Regions from separate parts of the Ruania alkalisoli genome, predicted to be linked through region 1. Evidence: predicted binding sites of a transcription regulator. Region 1 holds the regulator's gene; the other holds the start of a gene.
What was found. Region 1 encodes HspR, which represses chaperone genes until heat shock. Its sites were predicted from a motif close to AAGTTGAGTCNNNNNGACTCAACTT; they were not measured.
Positions count from the first base shown of each region.

Region 2: the regulator HspR is predicted to act here: its motif matches at 7,194-7,218, upstream of IM660_RS18790 (Hsp20/alpha crystallin family protein).

Region 1 covers NZ_CP063169.1:3,825,832-3,835,699, forward strand. The annotation lists gene IM660_RS17055 (glycine C-acetyltransferase) at 1-48, shown strand, start outside; gene IM660_RS17060 (dodecin family protein) at 65-274, opposite strand; gene IM660_RS17065 (prolyl oligopeptidase family serine peptidase) at 457-2,514, shown strand; gene IM660_RS17070 (hypothetical protein) at 2,633-2,827, shown strand; gene IM660_RS17075 (hypothetical protein) at 2,811-3,518, shown strand; gene IM660_RS17080 (maleylpyruvate isomerase family mycothiol-dependent enzyme) at 3,522-4,304, opposite strand; gene IM660_RS17085 (pyridoxine/pyridoxamine 5'-phosphate oxidase) at 4,301-4,948, opposite strand; gene IM660_RS17090 (DUF4282 domain-containing protein) at 4,999-5,787, opposite strand; gene IM660_RS17095 (heat shock protein transcriptional repressor HspR) at 5,953-6,360, opposite strand; gene IM660_RS17100 (DnaJ C-terminal domain-containing protein) at 6,367-7,398, opposite strand; gene IM660_RS17105 (nucleotide exchange factor GrpE) at 7,469-8,128, opposite strand; gene dnaK (molecular chaperone DnaK) at 8,125-9,868, opposite strand, start outside.
Region 2 covers NZ_CP063169.1:4,235,252-4,245,119, reverse strand. The annotation lists gene IM660_RS18810 (bifunctional proline dehydrogenase/L-glutamate gamma-semialdehyde dehydrogenase) at 45-3,506, shown strand; gene putP (sodium/proline symporter PutP) at 3,534-5,072, shown strand; gene IM660_RS18800 (BNR-4 repeat-containing protein) at 5,011-6,330, opposite strand; gene IM660_RS18795 (tetratricopeptide repeat protein) at 6,490-7,155, shown strand; gene IM660_RS18790 (Hsp20/alpha crystallin family protein) at 7,323-7,748, shown strand; gene IM660_RS18785 (heavy-metal-associated domain-containing protein) at 7,833-8,054, opposite strand; gene IM660_RS18780 (metal-sensitive transcriptional regulator) at 8,072-8,386, opposite strand; gene IM660_RS18775 (DUF2330 domain-containing protein) at 8,578-9,678, shown strand; gene IM660_RS18770 (helix-turn-helix domain-containing protein) at 9,717-9,868, shown strand, end outside.

The DNA.
Region 1 (9,868 bases):
GCGTTCGTGGCGGCGTTCGTGGCGGCGCGGGATGCCGTACAGAACTGACGGGCTCCAGCGATGCTCAGTCGTCCAGGACGAACGTGACCTCGAGGACCACCTGGTAGGCGGTCACCGCGCCATCGGTCACTTCGACCTTCTGCTCCTTGATCCACGCACCGGAGACGTTCCGCAAGGTGGCGGAGGCACGCGCGATACCTGCCTCGACCGCGTCGTCGAAACTGACGTCGGAGCGGGCGCTGATCGTGGTGATACGGCCGACAGATGCAGTCATGGATGTTCTCCTCGTCGAGAGCGACGTCGCGTCAGTGCGACGTCGTCATCTTCACCCGGACTGGTGTGCACCGCAACCGAAGATGGACGAGCACGCACCCACCCTCGCCACCGGGTAGTCACGCACCTGCCATCTCTTAGGCTGAACTCCACCGCCCCCACCCCATATCGCGAGGACCGCACGTGACACACGACCCGTACAGCTGGCTCGAAGACGTCGAGAGCCCCGAAGCCCTCGACTGGGTGCGTGCCCGCAACGCCGAACAGGCCGCCACCCTCGCCGAGACGACGGAGTTCACCTCCACTCGGGACCGGATCCGATCCATCCTCGACTCCGACGAGAAGATCCCGGGTATCTCCAAGGTGGGCGAGCACTACTACAACTTCTGGCGGGACGCCGAGCATGAGCGCGGGATCTGGCGCCGCACCACGCTGGAGTCCTATCACAGCGACGATCCCGAGTGGGAGGTCGTGCTCGATATCGACGCCCTCAACGAAGCCGAGGGCGCCAACTGGGTCTGGCACGGGGCCAGCGTGCTGCGCACCGGTCCGGATGCCTACCGGCTCGCGATCGTGGATCTCTCCCGGGGCGGTTCCGATGCGGACGTCTCCCGTGAGTTCGACCTGCAGTCCAAGCAGTTCGTCGACGGTGGCTTCTACCGGCCCGAGTCCAAGGGCGGAACGTCCTGGATCGACTCTGACACTCTCTTCGTCTTCACCGACACCGGCGAGGGCTCGATGACCTCCTCCGGCTACCCGCGGATCGCTCGCCGGTGGCGCCGCGGCACCGCGCTCGACCAGGCAGAGGTCGTCTACGAGGGCGAGGTGCAGGACCTGTACATCGCCGCGATGCACGACTCCACCCCCGCATTCGAGCGGAACCTGGTCTCCCGGGCCATCGCCTTCTATGAGCACGAGCTCTACCTGCTCGGCGACGACGGCACACTCACACGGATCGATGTACCTCGGTCAGCCAACCCTGGACTTCACCGCGAATGGCTCACGGTCGAGCTGCGCGAGGACTGGACCGTGGAGGACACCGACGAAGCCGGGCGCACGATCACCCAGACCTACCGGGGCGGCTCCCTGCTGGCCCTCGGCCTGGACCCCTTCCTTGCCGGTTCGCGCGACTTCCACGTGCTCTACGAACCCACACCGAGCACGTCGCTGGCGGAGTACACGTGGACCAGGCGCCACCTCGTGCTGAACGTGCTGGACGACGTCAAGAACCGGTTGGTGGTACTCACCCCCGACGGCGGACGCTTCCGGGAGTCGGAGTTCGTAGGGCCCCCGCAGGTGGGCACCGTGGAGGTCAGCCCGGTGGATCCACGCACCTCGGATGCGGTGTGGGTGTACGCCACCGACTTCCTCACCCCGACCACCCTGTCGCTGGCCGAGATCGGTGCCGAGCCGGAGCCACTGAAGGCGATGCCGCAGTTCTTCGATCCCGCCGGCCTGGTGATGGAACAGCATTTCGCCACCTCTGACGACGGCACGCAGGTTCCGTACTTCCTGGTCCGCCCCGAAGGGCTCACCCTGGACGGGTCGAACCCAACCCTGCTGTATGGCTACGGCGGTTTCGAGATCTCCCTGACCCCCACCTACTCGGGCGCGATGGGTAGCGCGTGGCTGGAACGTGGCGGCGTGTATGTGCTCGCGAACATCCGCGGCGGCGGGGAGTACGGGCCTACTTGGCACCAGGCGGCATTGAAGGAGAACCGGCACAAGGCGTATGAGGACATGGCCGCCGTCGCGAAGGATCTGGTGGCACGCGCAGTGACCAGCGCAGAACACCTCGGCGTACAGGGTGGCTCCAATGGCGGGCTACTCACGGGTAACATGCTCACCCAGTACCCCGAGTTGTTCGGCGCCGTGGTCATCCAGGTACCCCTGCTCGATATGAAGCGCTACTCCCACCTGCTGGCCGGCGCCTCCTGGATGGCCGAGTACGGCGACCCGGACGACCCGGAGCAGTGGGAGTTCATCCGCACGTTCTCGCCGTATCACCTGTTCGATCCCGACACCTCCTACCCTCCGGTTCTGTTCACCACCTCCACCCGCGACGACCGGGTGCACCCGGGGCACGCCCGCAAGATGGCGGCGCAGATGATCGCGGCCGGCAAGGACGTGACCTACTACGAGAACATCGAGGGCGGGCACGGCGGGGCTGCGACGAACGCGCAGGCAGCGCACATGAGCGCGCTGGCTTACCGGTTCCTGGCCGAGCGGCTGCGCCTATGAGGTCGTGGGTCGTATCCTGGCGACAGTTCCACAAGGGCAGCAAAGCCTGGACCACCCGAGGACTGTCAGTGGTCGGCGCTACGGTGAGCGCACAGTCTTCAGAAGGGAAAGTGATCCCATGAGTCCGCGAACCATCACAGTCACCAGAGACGAACTCCTCGAGCGCCGCGAGCAGATCCTTCACCACCTCGGGGTGGATCGACGCACGTTCGAACGGCGGGTTGCCGAGGGGGCGCTGGTCGGCGACGAATGGTACGCGGCTCAGGACCTCGAGGAGATCGCCTTCCTACTTGACGATGAGCGAGACGCCTGACCTCGCTGCACGTTCCGCCGCATTCGCCGAGGACGTGCAGCGATTACTCGACGCCGTCCTACCGCACGACAAGCGCATCATCTCCGTCGAATTCGCGCAACGGTACGTGATTCGTCCCGAAGGGGAGGGCGCCTACTCACAGCGGATCCCGCTGTTCATCGACGGCGAGCGCTATGCAGATCTGAGTTTCTCGCTCCATCAGGAGCTCGATCGACGCAACGAACACCTCAAGACCTCGCGCACAGACTTCGCCGTCTACTCAAGCCTGGATCGTCAGCCCCTGGTTCGAATGGAGTACCGCGCGGACATGCGCTCCGATCCGGTGTCTCACTGGCAGTTCCACGCTGAGCGCGGCGCCTTTACCGCCCTCCTTGCCATGGCACACCGACACGACCGGGTCAGCGGACCGCATGACCTGTCGAAGGTACACATGCCGACCGGCGGAGAACGATTTCGGCCCGGAATCGAAGATCTCCTCGAGTTCCTCGTTCGAGAGTGCGGCGTCGACGCTCACCCCGGGTGGCGACAAGCAGTCGCCGATGGACGCGAGGCGTGGCGCCGCCGCCAACTCCGCGCAGCAGTCAGAGACCTCCAGCACGAGGCCGCCGAGACGCTGCGCTCCTGTGGATGGGAGGTCAGTGAACCCTTGGCAGTCTCACCTGACCACATCGGACCCTACCGGCGCTGGTAGTCACTACCCGGGCAGCAGCGCCGAGGGCCACGGCCCCAGCTCAGGCAGCGTTACCTCTTGATCGCCCTGGAGGGCGGTCGGCGGCTCGGCCACATCGCGGCCGGCGAGCCACGCCGTCAGCTCGATGAGCGATCCGGTGATGATGAGGGGCTTCTCGGGCAGCCGCACCAACGGACCCGTCGCAGGCCTCGGCCCGGTGACGGTGTAGTTGAAGCCGTCCGCCGGTGCGTCGAGAGCGATTTCGAGATGGCCGGGCAACCGCACCGAGAGGAAGTCGACCAGGTGTTCGGTGAGTTCGCGGGACCAGACGTCCTCCGGGCGCGCTCCGCAGTCGAGGTCGACCAGATGCACCCGGCTCTCACGCCACCAGGCCAGCGCCACGTCGACCACTGTGCCGTCCCGGAACGAGACCGGTTCGTACCAGACGAGGTCGTCAGCATCAGGGCGGCTGGCGTGATGCCGGTCGCGCAACGTGCGCAGCGCGGCCAGGTGTTCCTCGCGGGTGCGCTCGGCACCCGTCTCGACAGCCCGCTCCAGAGCAGCGCGCCCTCCCTCCAGGAACGGCACCTGACGTCCGCGCGCCGCCTGCTCCACCTGGACCGCGAGCGCCTCCCCCACCACCTCCACGTGGGCGAGCACGTGGCTGCGGGTCCACCCGGCCAGAGCGACCGGCGCCGACAGGTCGGATCCCTCGAATCCCTCGACGGCCCCGATGATCGAGTCGAGCGCGGCCTCAGCCTCGTCCACCGCGCGCACGTGGTCGGTGGTCGGGTCGGTTGGGTTCATGGCCACACCAGTCCTCTCTGCCAGGTCTGTTCGAGGGTGTACCTCAGCCGGATCTGACCGCCGCTCGGCCTGGCGGCCCAGAACTCCACAGTGGTCGCTGCGATCGCATAGCACCGCCATGTGGCAGGCACGCGGCCGGGATGTTTCTCGACGGCGTCCCTCGCCTCAGCGTAGGCGCGATCGTAGGTCTCCAGAGAGTCGAGCGGGGCGCTCTGCTCACCAGTCAGGACCGCGGCACGAGATCCGGGGTGACGAGCGAGGAAATCACGAGCCCCGGCATCCTCACCCAGGTCACGTACCGCCCCCGTCACGCGCACCTGACGTCCGAGCGCGGGCCAGAACGAGGTGAGGGCGGCGCGCGGGTTGCGGGCCATCTGCCGTGCCTTCGGGCTGGCGGCGTCGGTGGCGAACACCCAGTGCCCGCCGCTGAGGTCGCGCAGCATGACCGTCCGGGCGCTGACGTCCCGGTCCGCGGCCGTCGCGAGCGTGACGGCGTGCGGTGCCGGGAGCCCGCGACCAGCGGCGTCGGCGATCCAGCGGCGGTGCAGCTGCGCGGGATCGTCCGGAGCGTTCGCCGGGTCGAACGGTGGCAGGTGGCTGCTCTCGAGCGGGGGGAGGGCGGCGAGCCAGGTGCGCACGTCCATGGTCGCCCATCATGTCATCGACGTGCGCACCCGGCTCCCTGACCGGGACGTCAGTCGTCGGTGGATTCCTCGCGCGCGGCCAGCACGGACGTGTTCTGCGCCGTCTTGATCGTGGCGGCCACGAACTCGAGCCCGATCCGGACGCTGATGAGGAACAGTGCCGGCGGGATCCAGCCGAACAGGATGGCCAGCACACCGAGGATCGCGCCGCCGCCCCCGTTTCTGCCGCCCCCGAAGTCGCTCATCATGCTTCCGATGGCTCCCGCACCGAATCCGCTGATGATCGCTCCGAGCCACCAGAGCGCGGCGATGATGATCGCGATGATGAAGATGACCTTGGCGAATGTCAGGGTGACGTACTTCGAGAATGAGAAGTCGAAAAACGCACCGAAGAAGCCGTTGCCGCCACCGCCTGCCTGCGGGTAGGCGGGCTGGCCATATCCGCCCCCGGGTGGCGGTCCGTAGCCGGCCGGAGGTTGCTGGGCGCCGTACCCAGCCGGAGGCTGCTGGACGCCATAGCCAGCCGGAGGCTGCTGGGCCCCATACCCAGGAACCGCAGTGCCAGGCTGAGGAGGACCGGGCTGTGCAGACTGCTGAGGGGCGGGCTGCTGAGGCGCAGGGGGCTGAGGCGCGCCGTAGGCGGGTGCCCCTGGTTCCTGCGGCTGCTGGGACGCCGACCCGTACGACGGCGGCTGCTGAGATGCGGATCCATAGGACGGCACCTCGGCAGGGGGCTGCTGCGATGATGCGCCGAATGACGGGATTCCCGGCGGCGGGGGCTGCTGCCCGTACGCGGGGTCCTGCTCGTTGGGATCGGGCGGGGGCGGGGTGTAGGACAAGACAACCTCCTCCAGGATGCGGGTGATACCTCCTGAACCCTAGCCACCAGCCGAGCCGACCACGAGTCCCGTTCGAATCCACTGGATTCGGGGATGTCGCACGCCCGGGCCGACCAGCGCCCGCGACGCCCTGCCCGGGTCGGCCCCGCCGGTGCCGGTGCTCGGTCAGCGGTGCGGTCGCCAGAGCACCAGGGCGTTCGATTCCACCCTGCGCAGCCGGGTGCCGAGCGGCACCGCGACGACATCACCGGAGGCATCGGCAGTGAAGACGCGCCGGTTCACCCCGGCCCGCTCACGGAGGCGGGCGTTCTCCACCTCCAGGCGCTCGTTCTCGGCTGCAAGTTCGAGGATCCTCTTGATCCCGGCGAGATTGATGCCCTCCTCCTGCGAGAGGCGCTGGACCTCCCGCAGCACGTCGACATCGCGCTGAGAATAGCGGCGGCCCCGCCCCTGAGCGCGCCGGGGCACCACCAGACCGAGGCGGTCATACTGCCGCAAGGTCTGGGCATGCATCCCGGCGCGCTCTGCGGCGATCGAGATCAGGAAGACCGGTGCGTCATACCCTGCCGCCACGAGGCCTCACGCCTTCGCTGCGGCGGCGAGATGCGCGCGTGGATCGGTTCCGTCGCTCGCCTGAGCGAACGCCTCAAGTGCCTCGGCTGCCTGCTTGGTGAGGTTTCTGGGCACGGCCACCTCGATCGTGACGATGAGATCGCCGGTCCCAGCCTTGGTCGGAACGCCCCGACCCTTGGCCCGCAGCCTGGTCCCCGACTGTGTCCCCGCGCGAACCTTGAGGCGAACTTCCTCGCCGGAGAGCGTGGGCACAGCGATCGTGGCGCCGTTCACGGCCTCCGGGAAGGTGACCGGCACCGTGATGGTGAGATTCTTGCCATTCATCCCGAAGACAGGGTGCGGCTCGACGTGAACGGTGACGATCAGGTCGCCCGCTGGTCCTCCGGTCGGCGACGGCTGCCCCTTGCCGGCGAGCCGGATCTTCTGCCCGTCGCGCACCCCGGCCGGTATACGAACCGTCATCGACCGGCTGCCCTCGAGCGTCAGCGTGACGGTGGCACCTTCGACGGCGGAGCGGAATGGGAGCGAGGCGGAGGTGCTGATGTCGCCACCTTTGGTGGGAGCATTGCGCTGGAAGCCTGCGGATCCCGGACCCGCCGGACCCGCGCCTGGCATCCCACCGCCGAACAACCCGCCAAGCAGGTCCTCGAATCCGCCGCCGGGCATGCCGCCACCGGTCGAGCTGTAACGCACCCGCGAACCGCCTGGCCCGCCGGCGCCGGTGAACATGCCACCGAACAGGTCCTCGAACCCGTTGGCGCCAGCCGCGCCGCCGGGGCCGGAGGCGAACCGGGCTCCGCCTCCGGCCATGGCGCGCAGCGAGTCGTACTGCTTGCGCTGCTCGGGATCGGAGAGCACCCCGTAGGCCTCTCCGATCTCCTTGAACCGCTGCTCAGCCTTCTCATCCCCGGGCTTCTGGTCCGGGTGCCAGGTGCGGGCCAGCTTGCGGTAGGCCTTCTTGATCTCGGCGGCGTCGGCGTCCTTGGACACGCCCAGCGTCGCGTAGAAGTCCTTCTCCAGCCAGTCCTGTCCGGTCATCGCGCCACACCTCCTTCGATCATTCTTCCTCCTGCATCCGGGCTGGTCCCGCCCCTCGGCAACTGCTCGGTCACTGTGGTCCGGTCACCGCCACGCGGGCCGGGCGCACCACTCGCTCGCCCACCCGGTAACCGGGCTGAAGCACCTGGGAGACGGTCTCGGCCTCAACGTCCTCGCTCGTGGAGTGCATGAGCGCCTCGTGCACCGTCGGGTCGAACTCCTCCCCCGCCGCACCGAAGCGTTCCACCTCGAAGCGAGTGGTCAGCGTGGATTCGAGCTTGTCCACCACGGACGCCAGCGGACCCTCGAGCCCGCCGTGCTGACGTGCGGCGTCGACATCGTCGAGCACCGGGATCAGCGCCTCCACGACCGACTCGACACCGCGCCCCTTCTCCGCCTGCGCTTCCACACGGGAGCGCTTGACGAACTGGTTGAACCGCTGGTCGAGGTTGTACAGGTCGGCCTTCGCACGCGCGAGCTGGTCCTGCAGGTCGGCGGCCTCCGCCTTGGCAGCAGCGACCGGGTCCTCAGCCTGTCCGCCCTCGGAACCATCGGGAGTGGTGCCGTCAGAGGACTCGGAGGCTGCGCCGTCGGGAATCTGCTCCGCGGCGGTGGCCGCAGCCTCGGCTGCGGCCACCTCCTCCGGGGTACGGAGCTCACCCGTGGTCGGGTCCAGGCGGCGCTTGTCGCGTACGACCGGTTGCTCCTCAGATGGTTGAGACTCGGTCACTTCTTCTCATCCTCGTCCACGATCTCGGCGTCGACGATGTCCTCGTCCTCGCTGGAGGACTGGTCGGCCGAGGCGCCCTCGGCACCCTCACTACCCGGCGCACCCTCACCCTCAGCAGCCTGCTGGGCGTAGAGCGCCTCACCGATCTTCTGGCTGGACTCGCCGAGCTTGGTCTGGGCGGCCTTGATCGCCTCGACGTCCTCACCCTCCAGGGCGGACTTCAGGGCGTCGACATCCGCACGAACGTCGGAGGCGACGTCCTCCGGGAGCTTCTCGGAGTTGTCGTTCAGGAGCTTCTCGGTGGAGTAGGCGAACTGCTCGGCCGAGTTGCGGGTGTCGGCCTCCTCGCGGCGCTTGGCGTCCTCGGCGGCGTGGGCCTCAGCCTCCTTGATCATCCGCTCGATCTCCTCCTCCGGGAGGGCGGAGCCGCCGGTGATCGTCATGGACTGCTCCTGGCCGGTGCCGCGGTCCTTGGCGTTCACGTGCACGATGCCGTTGGCGTCGATGTCGAAGGTGACCTCGATCTGCGGCATCCCGCGCGGGGCGGGGGCGATACCGGTGAGCTCGAAGGTTCCCAGCGGCTTGTTGTCGCGGGCGAACTCCCGCTCACCCTGGAACACCTGGATGAGCACGCTCGGCTGGTTGTCCTCGGCGGTGGAGAACACCTCGGACTTCTTGGTCGGAATCGCGGTGTTGCGCTCGATCAGCTTGGTCATCACGCCACCCTTGGTCTCGATACCGAGGGAGAGCGGGGTGACGTCGATCAGCAGCACGTCCGTGCGCTCACCCTGGAGCACACCGGCCTGCAGCGCGGCGCCGACGGCGACGACCTCGTCCGGGTTGACGCCCTTGTTGGGCTCCTTGCCGCCGGTGAGCTCCTTGACAACCTCGGTCACGGCGGGCATGCGGGTGGAACCACCCACGAGCACCACGTGGTCGATCTCGGAGATGGAGATCCCGGCGTCCTTGATGACGTTGTGGAACGGGGTCTTGGTGCGGTCCAGCAGGTCCGAGGTCATCTGCTCGAACTGGGCGCGGGTGAGGCGCTCGTCGAGGTGGATCGGGCCGTTCTCGCTCATCGAGAGGTACTGCAGCGAGATGTTGGTCGAGGTGGCCGAGGAGAGTTCCTTCTTGGCCTGCTCGGCGGCCTCACGCAGACGCTGCAGCGCGATCTTGTCCTTGGACAGATCCACACCACTGCTGTTCTTGACCTGCTTGACCAGCCAGTCGACGATCCGCTGGTCCCAGTCGTCACCACCGAGGCGGTTATCACCATTGGTGGCGCGCACCTGGATCGTGGAGAAGTCGTCCTCGTCCTTACCCACCTCGAGCAGCGAGACGTCGAAGGTACCGCCGCCGAGGTCGAAGACCAGGATCAACTCGTCCTCCTTGCCCTTCTCCAGCCCGTAGGCGAGAGCGGCGGCGGTGGGCTCGTTGATGATGCGGGAGACGTTCAGCCCCGCGACCTGGCCGGCGTCCTTGGTGGCCTGACGCTCAGCGTCGTTGAAGTAGGCCGGGACGGTGATGACGGCGTCGGTGACCGGCTCGCCGAGATAGGACTCGGCGTCCTTCTTCAGCTTGCCGAGGATGCGCGCGGAGATCTCCTGGGCCGAGTAGGACTTGTCGTCGATCTCGGTCTTCCAGTCCGTGCCCATGTGGCGCTTGACCGAGGTGATGGTCCGGTCGACATTCGTGACGGCCTGCCGCTTGGCGACCTCACCGACGAGCACCTCACCGGTC
Region 2 (9,868 bases), 410 kb from region 1:
CACGGGGCCAGACGGAGCGGAATAGGTCTGCAGGCGAAGGAGGGCTGGTGGGCGTGACGACGGAGCCGGCGACGGTGATCGACGAGGCACTGGCGCAGGACGCCATTGCTCAGGTGCGGCGGTGGCTCGAAGCCAGCAAGGTTCATCCGGTCGATCCGGCCGCACAGCGCCTCGCCGCCATCCTCCGCGACGAGAATGGTCTCGCCTTCACCCTCGGGTTCGTCGACAGTGTGATTCGCCCGGAAGACACCGCTGTGGCCGCCCGTGCCCTGCGCGGGCTCGTACCGCTCACCCCACGCCTGCTGCCCTGGCATCTGCGCGCGGCAATCCGGGCCGGCGGCGTCGCCAGCCGTGTGGCCCCGGGGATCGTGGTCCCGGCTGCCAGGTTCGTGCTGCGCCGCATGGTGCGGCACCTCATCGTCGATGCCACGGACCGTAAGCTCGGGCCCGCCATCGCCACACTGCGCGATGCCGACCAGGGCATCCGGCTCAACATCAACCTGCTCGGCGAGGCAATCCTCGGCAGCGACGAAGCCAGCCGCCGCGTGGCCGGCACCGCACGGCTGCTCGCCCGCGACGACGTCGACTACGTCTCCATTAAGGTCTCCTCCACCGTCGCCCCGCACAGCCCCTGGTCCTTCGACGACGCCGTCGACCACGCGGTCACCTCCCTCAGCCCCCTGTTCCGCCAGGCGAAGGAGGCGGGCGGGAAGTTCATCAACCTCGATATGGAGGAGTACAAGGATCTCGACCTCACCGAGGCCGTCTTCACCACCCTCCTCGACCGCGACGAGTTCCATGACCTCGAAGCCGGCATCGTGCTCCAGGCCTATCTGCCCGATGCTCTGAGCGTGATGATCCGGCTGCAGGAATGGGCTGCCCGACGGGTGGCCCGCGGCGGGGCGCCGATCAAGGTTCGCGTGGTCAAGGGCGCGAACCTGCCGATGGAGCGCGTGGACGCCGAGGCCCACGGTTGGCCACTGGCCACCTGGGGCAGCAAGCAGGAATCGGACTCCTCCTACAAGGCCGTCCTCGACTATGCACTGCGCCCCGAGCACATCGGCGCCGTCCGCATCGGCCTGGCGGGCCACAACCTCTTCGACATCGCCCTCGGCTGGTTGCTGGCCCAGCGCCGCGGCGTCACCGATGGTGTGGAGTTCGAGATGCTGCTCGGGATGGCCACCGCCCAGGCGGCCGCTGTGCGCGAGGACGTCGGCGCTCTGCTGCTGTACACCCCGGTGGTGCACCCGCGGGAGTTCGACGTCGCCATCGCCTACCTGGTGCGCCGACTCGAAGAGGGTGCCTCGTCGGAGAACTTCATGTCCGCCGTCTTCGATCTTGGCACCGATGCCCTGTTCGAGCGGGAGAAGCAGCGCTTCCTCGACTCCATCGCCACGATCCCCACCGAGATTCCTGAGCCGCACCGCAACCAGGACCGGAGCCAGCCGGACGCGGGCACCCGGGATAGGGACATTCCGGCACTCGGCTTCCAGAACACCCCGGACACCGATCCGGCCATCGCGGCCAACCGTGCCTGGGGCGATCGCGTCCGGGCCCAGATGCAGCGCAGCACGCTCGGTCTCGCCACGGTCGAGGCATCCGTGATCGACACCCCCGCCCAGCTGCAGGAGGTGATCGACGGCGCCGTCGCCGCCAGCGAGGCCTGGCGCGATCTCGGGGCGGACCGCCGCGCCGAGATCCTGCACCGCGCCGGCGATGTGCTCCAGGCCCGCCGCGCCGACCTGCTCGAGGTGATGGGTTCCGAGTGCGGCAAGGTCCTTGCCCAGGGTGACCCCGAGGTGAGCGAGGCCATCGACTTCGCGCATTACTACGCCGAGCGCGGCCGCGAGCTGGAGACCGTGGACGGGGCGAGCTTCAGCCCTGACCGGCTCACCGTCGTCACGCCCCCGTGGAACTTCCCCGTGGCCATTCCCGCCGGGTCCACACTTGCGGCGCTCGCGGCAGGATCTGCCGTCATCATCAAACCCGCACCGCAGGCGCGACGCTCCGGTGCCGTGATGGTCGAGGCGCTGTGGGAGGCGGGCGTCCCGCGCGAGGTGCTGCGCCACGTCCAGCTCTCCGAGGGCGAGCTCGGGTCCCAGCTGATCGGCCACGAGTCGGTCGACCGGGTCATCCTCACCGGAGGGTATGAGACCGCGGAGCGGTTCCGCGAGATCCGGCCCGACCTGCCGCTGCTGGCCGAGACGAGTGGGAAGAACGCTCTCATCGTCACCCCGAGCGCCGACTTCGACCTCGCCGCGCGCGACGTCGCCACCTCCGCGTTCGGTCACGCCGGCCAGAAATGCTCGGCCGCCTCCCTGGTCATCCTCGTGGGGTCGGCGGCCACCTCGGAGCGGTTCCGCCGTCAGCTCGTCGACGCGGTCACGTCGATGCCGGTGGGCCAGCCCTGGGACGAGCAGACGCAGATCGGCCCGATCATCGGACCGGCCGAGGGCAAGCTGCTGGGCGCGCTCACCACGCTCGAGCCGGGGCAGAGCTGGCTCGTGGAGCCGCAACAGCTCGACGAGTCGGGCACGTTGTGGCGTCCAGGCATCCGTGACGGCGTCCGGCCGGGTTCGCAGTTCCACCTCACCGAGTACTTCGGTCCGGTGCTCGGAATCATGACCGCGGACACCCTCACCGAGGCCATCGAACTGGTCAACCGCATCGAGTACGGCCTCACCAGCGGCCTGCACTCCCTCGACGAGGCGGAGATCGCGACCTGGATGGCTCGGGTCGAGGCCGGCAACCTCTACGTCAACCGCGGCATCACCGGCGCCATCGTCCAGCGCCAGCCCTTCGGCGGCTGGAAGAAGGCCTCGGTGGGTGCTGGTACGAAGGCCGGCGGACCGAACTATCTGACCGGGTTCGGCACCTGGACGGATGCGCCGGTGTCAGTCTCCGGGGCGTCTGACGCCATCAGTCGCCGGGCCCTCGATGCCGCCGCGGACCTTCCGGCCGCCGAACGTGACTGGCTGGCGGGCGCCCTCACCACCGATGAGGCAGCGTGGGCCGGTGAGTTCGGCATCGTGCGCGATGCCACCGGGCTCGCCAGTGAGCAGAATGCGTTCCGCTACCACCCGGAGCCGGCCACCGTGCGCTTCGAGAGTGAGCGCTACGCCGAGCTCCTGCGCGTGGTCGCCGCCGGGGCACGAGCCGGTGCTGCCGTCATTGTGAGCGTCGTTGCCGATCTGCCACGGCAGATCACCGACTATGTGGCAACGGTGGCCGAGCTGCATGTCGAGGACGGCGCAGCCTGGGCCACGCGGGCACGTCGCCTCGCCGAGACGGGCGGGAGGATCCGCCTGATCGGTGGGTCCGCCGCCGAACTGGCTTCCCTCACCCAGGGATCACCAGCCGTCGCGCTGTACACCCACAAGGTGGTCGCCGCGGGACGGATCGAGCTCCTGACGTTCCTGAAGGAGCAGGCGGTCTCCATCACCGCTCACCGCTTCGGCACCATCCGCCGCTACGACATTCCGGCGGTGACTGCGCGGAGCGCGTAGTCTCACAACAACCGAGAAAGGACGACGATGTCCGATCAGACGTATTTGTACATCGCACTCGCGCTCTACTTCGCAGGCATGATCGCCATCGGGGTTTTCGCGGCTCGCAACACCAAAGACCACGAGGACTACATGCTCGCAGGGCGGAACCTTCCGCCCTGGGCAGCCGCCCTCAGCGCCGGCGCCTCGGATATGTCCGGGTGGCTAGTCATGGGCTTGCCGGGCGCCATCTATGTCTCCGGCCTCATCGATGCCTGGATCGCCGTAGGCCTGACGATCGGTGCCTACCTGAACTGGCGGTTCGTGGCACCGCGACTGCGGGCCTACACCGAGGTTTCGAACAACTCGATCACGATCCCGAGCTTCCTGGAGAACCGGCTCAAGGACACGTCCCGGCTGCTGCGGATCGTCTCCAGCGTGATCATCCTCGTGTTCTTCACCCTCTACATCAACTCCGGCATGGTGGCCGGCGGGGTGTTCTTCGAGAGCTCCTTCGGATCGAACTATCACCTCGGGTTGGCACTCGTCGCAATCGTGACCTTGAGCTACACCCTCTTCGGCGGGTTCCTGGGCGCCTCGCTCACCGATGTGGCGCAGGGGCTGATGATGATGACGGCGCTGCTCGTGGTCCCTGTGCTTGCGGTGGTCAGCCTCGGCGGATTCGGTGAGATCGGCCCCGCGTTGGCAGAAGTGGGGCCGGACCACCTGAAGATCTTCGGCGGGGCGGCCGTGACCGGTGGCGTGGTGATCGGCATCATCTCCTCCCTGGCATGGGGCCTCGGATACTTCGGTCAGCCCCACATCATCGTGCGCTTCATGGCACTGCCCAGCCCGCAAGCCGCGACCTCCGCCCGACGCATCGGCATGACCTGGATGGCACTGTCGATGATCGGCGCGGTCGTCTGCGGGCTCGTGGGCCTGGCCTACTTCGAGCGGACTGGGAACAGTCTCGACAACCCCGAGACGGTCGTGCTGGTGATGGCGCAACTGCTCCTGCACCCGATCGTGGCCGGCTTCGTGCTCGCTGCGGTGCTGGCGGCCATCATGAGCACCATCTCCAGCCAGCTCGTCGTCTGCTCCTCCGCGTTGGTGGAGGACCTGTACAAGGTGATGCGCCGTGAGGCCCCCTCACCGAAGCACCTGACAGTGCTGGGGCGCTCCTGTGTGCTGCTGGTCGCGGTCGTCGCGGCGCTGATGGCGATCGTGCCCAATGACACCATCCTCGGGCTCGTCTCCTTCGCCTGGGCAGGGTTCGGTGCCTCGTTCGGGCCGATCGTGCTGCTGAGCCTGTTCTGGCGCAAGCTCACCAACTGGGGGGCGCTCTCCGCGATGATCGGCGGTGCCGTGACCGTGTTCGTGTGGAGCCGGTTCGACACCGGAATCTATGAACTACTGCCGGGATTCATCGTCGGCCTGGTGCTGGCGGTCGTCGTCAGCCGCGCCACCTACCGGCATGACGCGACGATCGAGAAGGAGTTCGACGACACCGGCGAACTGATGGCGATCAAGGTCGGGGCTGGACAAACCCCTGGACCCGACACGCGTAGTGCTGGGATGCCGTCATAGTTCCCTGAAACCACGTGACGGCGAGAGTCGAGGGGTCTCCGGGGACGGCGATCGGTCGCAGATTGTCCTCCCCGGAGTTCTCGGTGATGGGCGTCCATGCCCAGGAGGTTCCGCCGTCGGTGGTACGGCCGTGGAAGATCTCGTGGTGGGCCAGCGCTGAGCCGTCCCGCGGGTCGATCGGCGCCGAGAGGTACAGCGAGTCCAGATCGTAGGGGTCGATCGAGACCAGGCCCGTGTAGTCCTGCTCGTGCGGGAGCAGGTTCGCCCCCGCCGGGGCGAGCGGGAAGATCTGCCAGCCTGCGCCGTCGTGACGGGCATAGACGAAGCGGTGGTCGGAGTAGTTGCTGTTCTCCGGCTCATCGTGGGCACGGGCGGTGAGCACGGCGGCGAGCTGACCTGTCTGCGTGCCGCGGCCCTGCCGGATGTCGGTGGTCCAGGCGTGGGTGAGCGGGGAGTCGGTCAACGTGGTGCCCGTGGCCAGCAGCGTGGTCAGCTCCACCTGGGAGGGGGCCTCGGGGGAGAGGACCGCGGGGTCGGCGACCGTGCCATGGGAGTCGTGCAGCGCGCCGCCGGCGACGTAGCCGTGATAGATCGAGTTGTCGTAGTCGCGCGGGTGGTGGTCGGTGGTGATCAAGTCGATCCGATCGGTCCCGTTCGAGGCGTACCGGGTGTACCCGTTGACGTACCCGATCTTCGGCCGGGTGAAGAGCTTGCCGCCGTAGCGGAAGGTTTCGCCGTGATCGTCGCTGATCAGGATCGAGGGGTCGTCGTTGACCGCGCGCGCGAAGGCGTAGAGGCGGCCTTCCTCGGCGAGGTAGTGCAGGTTGGAGTAGGTGGCGCCCCGGCCCTCGGTCAGCTCGGTCCAGTCGAAGGTCTGCTCCGGGCCCCATTCGGTGGCGTCGTGGGGGCGGGTGGAGATCCGCCAGCGCTGGAAGTTGTCGCTCTTGTGCTTGGTGTACATCGCCAGGTATCGCCCGTCGGGGCGGATCCACAGGGCGGGATCGTTGTGGTCGTCGACCTCGAGGTTGGCGTGCAGCACCACGATCTGGGAGGCGCCGGAGCTCAGATCAACGACGGCGAGCTCGATGTTGCCGGAGCGGGCCTGGCCTCCCGCCCCCTCGGCCGCGGCCACGGAGCCGATCAGCATCGTGCCGGTGACCGGGTCGATGATGGCGCGCTCATCCTGGAACCAGCACCAGGCTCCGTTGTCGTTGAAGGTCTGGATCTGCACCGGGGTCTGGATCTGCTCTGAAGCCATGGAGGGAGATTCTGCCAGGTCCTCCTCGTGTTGGATAGCGTTTACCGACGTGCGGTGTGGTGCGCGCGGTGACGGGATCGACACGGCTGCGTCACCCTACGGCGTGGTGGCGCTGCGCTCTACGCATCTGTGTCGATCAGGTCGTGCGAGCATGACGCCATGCCGCCCGAACTTCCACCTGCCACCTACTCCATCGACGATGAGGATCTGCGGGACCGGCCCGATGACGTCGAGGCGGCACGGCAGCGGGTAGCGGCGCTCGCCGCACTCGGCGAGGACGCAGATGCCGAGCGCATCGGCTGGCTGCGGATGCTCAATGAGCTGGAGGAGGCTGAGCGGCTCGGGTGGGCAGCCCTGGCGCGGGCCGGCGGACCGTCCGATCCTGCGCTGCTGCGGGAGGGGGACGAACAGCCGGAGGCGATGGGGGTGCGCGAAGGGAGCGGGCCGCCGGAACGGTCCTGCGTGCTGCCGGTGGCTGCGATCGGGCCCGCCCTCCGGCTGGCTCACGTGCTGCAGTGGCAGCGGCGATTCGCGCTGGCCGACCTGCTGTTCCGTCGCGCGCAGCACTCGGCAGAGTCTGCGTGCGGGACGGCGGAGCCCGGCTCCCGACAGGAGCGCGTCACCATCGCGATGAGGTACTTCGCGTGGCAGCACGGGGGCAAGAGCCTGTTCGACCAAGGTCGCTACGACGAGGCGTTGGAGTGGTTCCTCACGGCCTTGCGACTGCGTCAGGAGGTGGGGGCGCCCGACGATCAGCTCGCGTCCACGCGTCAGGCGATCGCTGCGACCCGCCGTCGTCTGACGGAGCGGCGCTCGGGGCGCTGAGGTACGGAGGAACCGCGGTATGGTGCGGATAGATGTTCGCCTTGAGCGAAGGGGACTCAACTTTGGAACACAGGGGCCGCCGTCGCCGTTGGACAGGGTGTACGGCGGGTGAGGTGCCCGCCGAGTGCCCTTGGCCCCACGGGGCCACCGACCACAGGAGGTCTGCGATGAACCTGATGTTCGACCCGTTCCGTGACTTCGACCGCCTCGCCGGCCGCGGCCCGCGCTGGATGCCGATGGATCTGTACCGCGTCGGTGACGACTTCGTCGTTGACATCGACCTGCCAGGGGTTGCGCCCGACTCGATCGATCTCGACGTCGACGGCAACATGCTGACCGTGCAGGCAGAGCGAACTGTCGCCCAGCCCGACGGCGGCAAGTGGCTGGCCCAGGAGCGCCCGTCCGGTTCCTACCGGCGTCAGCTCACCCTCGGTGACGGCCTGGACGTCGAGGCGATCGCCGCCAACTACGCCCACGGCGTGCTCACCCTGCGGATTCCCGTGGCCGAGCGTGCCAAGCCGCGCAAGATCGAGGTGCAGACCAGCGATGCCACCACGGAGGCGCCGCAGGTCGAGGCAGGGCAGGGCGCCTGATCGCTCCCTCAGCGACGAAACGCCGCGTCCGGTGCATGGTGATCGCACCGGACGCGGCGTTTCGTCTGCCGCTCGTCAGTAGGGTCAGCGGATCGCAGTGACCTGGTAGCCGGCCTCGTCCACAGCCGCGCGAATGGCTGCCTCCTCCACCGGCGAGGTCGAGGTGATGGTCACGGGCGAGGCCTCGCCCTGGTGCAGGTCGACGGAGACGTCAGAGACGCCGTCGATCTCCTTGAGTTCTGCCGTCACGTGGGCAACGCAGTTGCCGCAGGTCATGCCGGTGACGTCGATCGTGGTGGTGGTCATGGTGGGTCCTTTCGGTGTCAGGAACGGACGAGGCGTGCGATGGCGGCGCTGGCTTCCTCCACCTTCGCGGCCCCCTCCTCCGGGGAGCGGCGTGCCGCATCGACGACGCAATGGCCGAGGTGGTCCTCGAGAAGTCCCAGGCCGACGGCCTGCAGCGCCTTCGTCACGGCAGAGATCTGCGTGAGGACGTCGATGCAGTAGGTGTCGTTCTCGACCATTCGCGCGATCCCGCGCACCTGGCCCTCGACCCGTCGCAGCCGCTTGAGATAGGCCTCCTTCTCCGGGGTGTAGCCGTGGGCGGAGGTGTCGGGCTCCACCGTCTGCTCGGTCATCGCATGCTCCCTGCATCGTCCTCGTCTCGTCCGCCCATGGTACCCCCCGAGGGTATGTCGACGCTACCCTCGTCGGCGCTGTGCAGGTCTTGTGCAGGTCGCACAACGGAATGGTCACGATCGCTTCGAGCTTGGTATCGATCCGGCATCGGGCCCGGGTTCGCGCCGATCGCTGCCCTACCGTGAATCGCATGACGACGACCCGAGGTCTCCCTGCGCACGGAACCTCCCGCACCCACCGGGCCGTTGCCACCACACTCGCCGCGGGTGCACTGGCAGCCGGGCTGGTGCTGATCCCCGAGCCGGCCGCGGCGTGCGGATGCGGTGCTGCCGTGGCGCACGAGGGTTACGACATCGCCGTGGACCGGGAGGAGGCGCTCGTCGCCTGGGACGGAGAGACCGAGGATGTCATCCTGCAGCTGGACATGCTCTCCGAGGCCGATGAGGCAGCGTTGGTCATTCCCACGCCCGCTCCCGCCGATGTGGGACTGGTCGACCCGGCCGTCTTCGACGCCCTCGAGGAGCTGATCGCACCGAGTGTCGAGGTGGACTACCGGTGGTGGCCGCAGGGAGGTGGCGGCGCTGGCGGGTCCGACGGCGCGGCGCCTTCTGGCTCCTCAGTGGACGTCATGAGCACGGTCACGCTCGGGCCACTCGAGGTCAGTGTGCTCTCGGCCAGTGATGCCGACGGCCTTGCTGACTGGCTCGACGCCCACGACTACGTGATGAACGATGCCGTGGCCGAGGCGTTGCTGCCTTACGTCTCCGAGGGCTGGTACTACGTCGCGGTGCGGATCGCCCCCGAGTCCGAGGTGCTGGCAGGCGAGATTCAGCCGCTCCGGCTGACATTCGACTCCTCGGCGCTCCTCTACCCGATGCGGATCTCCGCGGCCGCCACGCGCGAACAGTACGTGCGCACCTATGTGGTCACCGACCAGCAGGTACAACGCACCGATCCGACCTGGGACAGGGAGACCGGTGAGCGACGGTTCGCAGGCCCGCTCGAACCAGGGCAAACCGCTGATGAGACGCTCGCAGGACTGGTGGGCGACGGCGCCTATCTGACCGTCTTCGACCAGCGCTTCGACGATCCCAGCGAGCAGATCGTCTCCGACTTCACCTTCGCCCCCGCTCCGGAAGCCGGCGACCACCGCGAGGTCACGCACGTCACCCGGATGCGGGAGATTCTCGGACTTCCCGCCGGTCCGGTGCTGGTCGGGCTCGGCGGGTTCGCGCTCTTCGCCGGGCTGGTGGCGGCCGCTGTGATCCGCGGGCGGCGTTCGAGCTCCTGACCGTGCAGAACTGACGGCTCCTGGCGACGCTGTGCCAGATGAGGCACGGATGGGCTGAGCGCCGTCAGTTCTGTACCGGCGACATCGAACGCGAACCGCCGACCGGTCACCTCGGTGACGTCGATCCCGACACCGGGCGGGTGAACCCTGCCGTCGCACAACGGATCCGCGCCGTGGCGGCCGAGCTCGG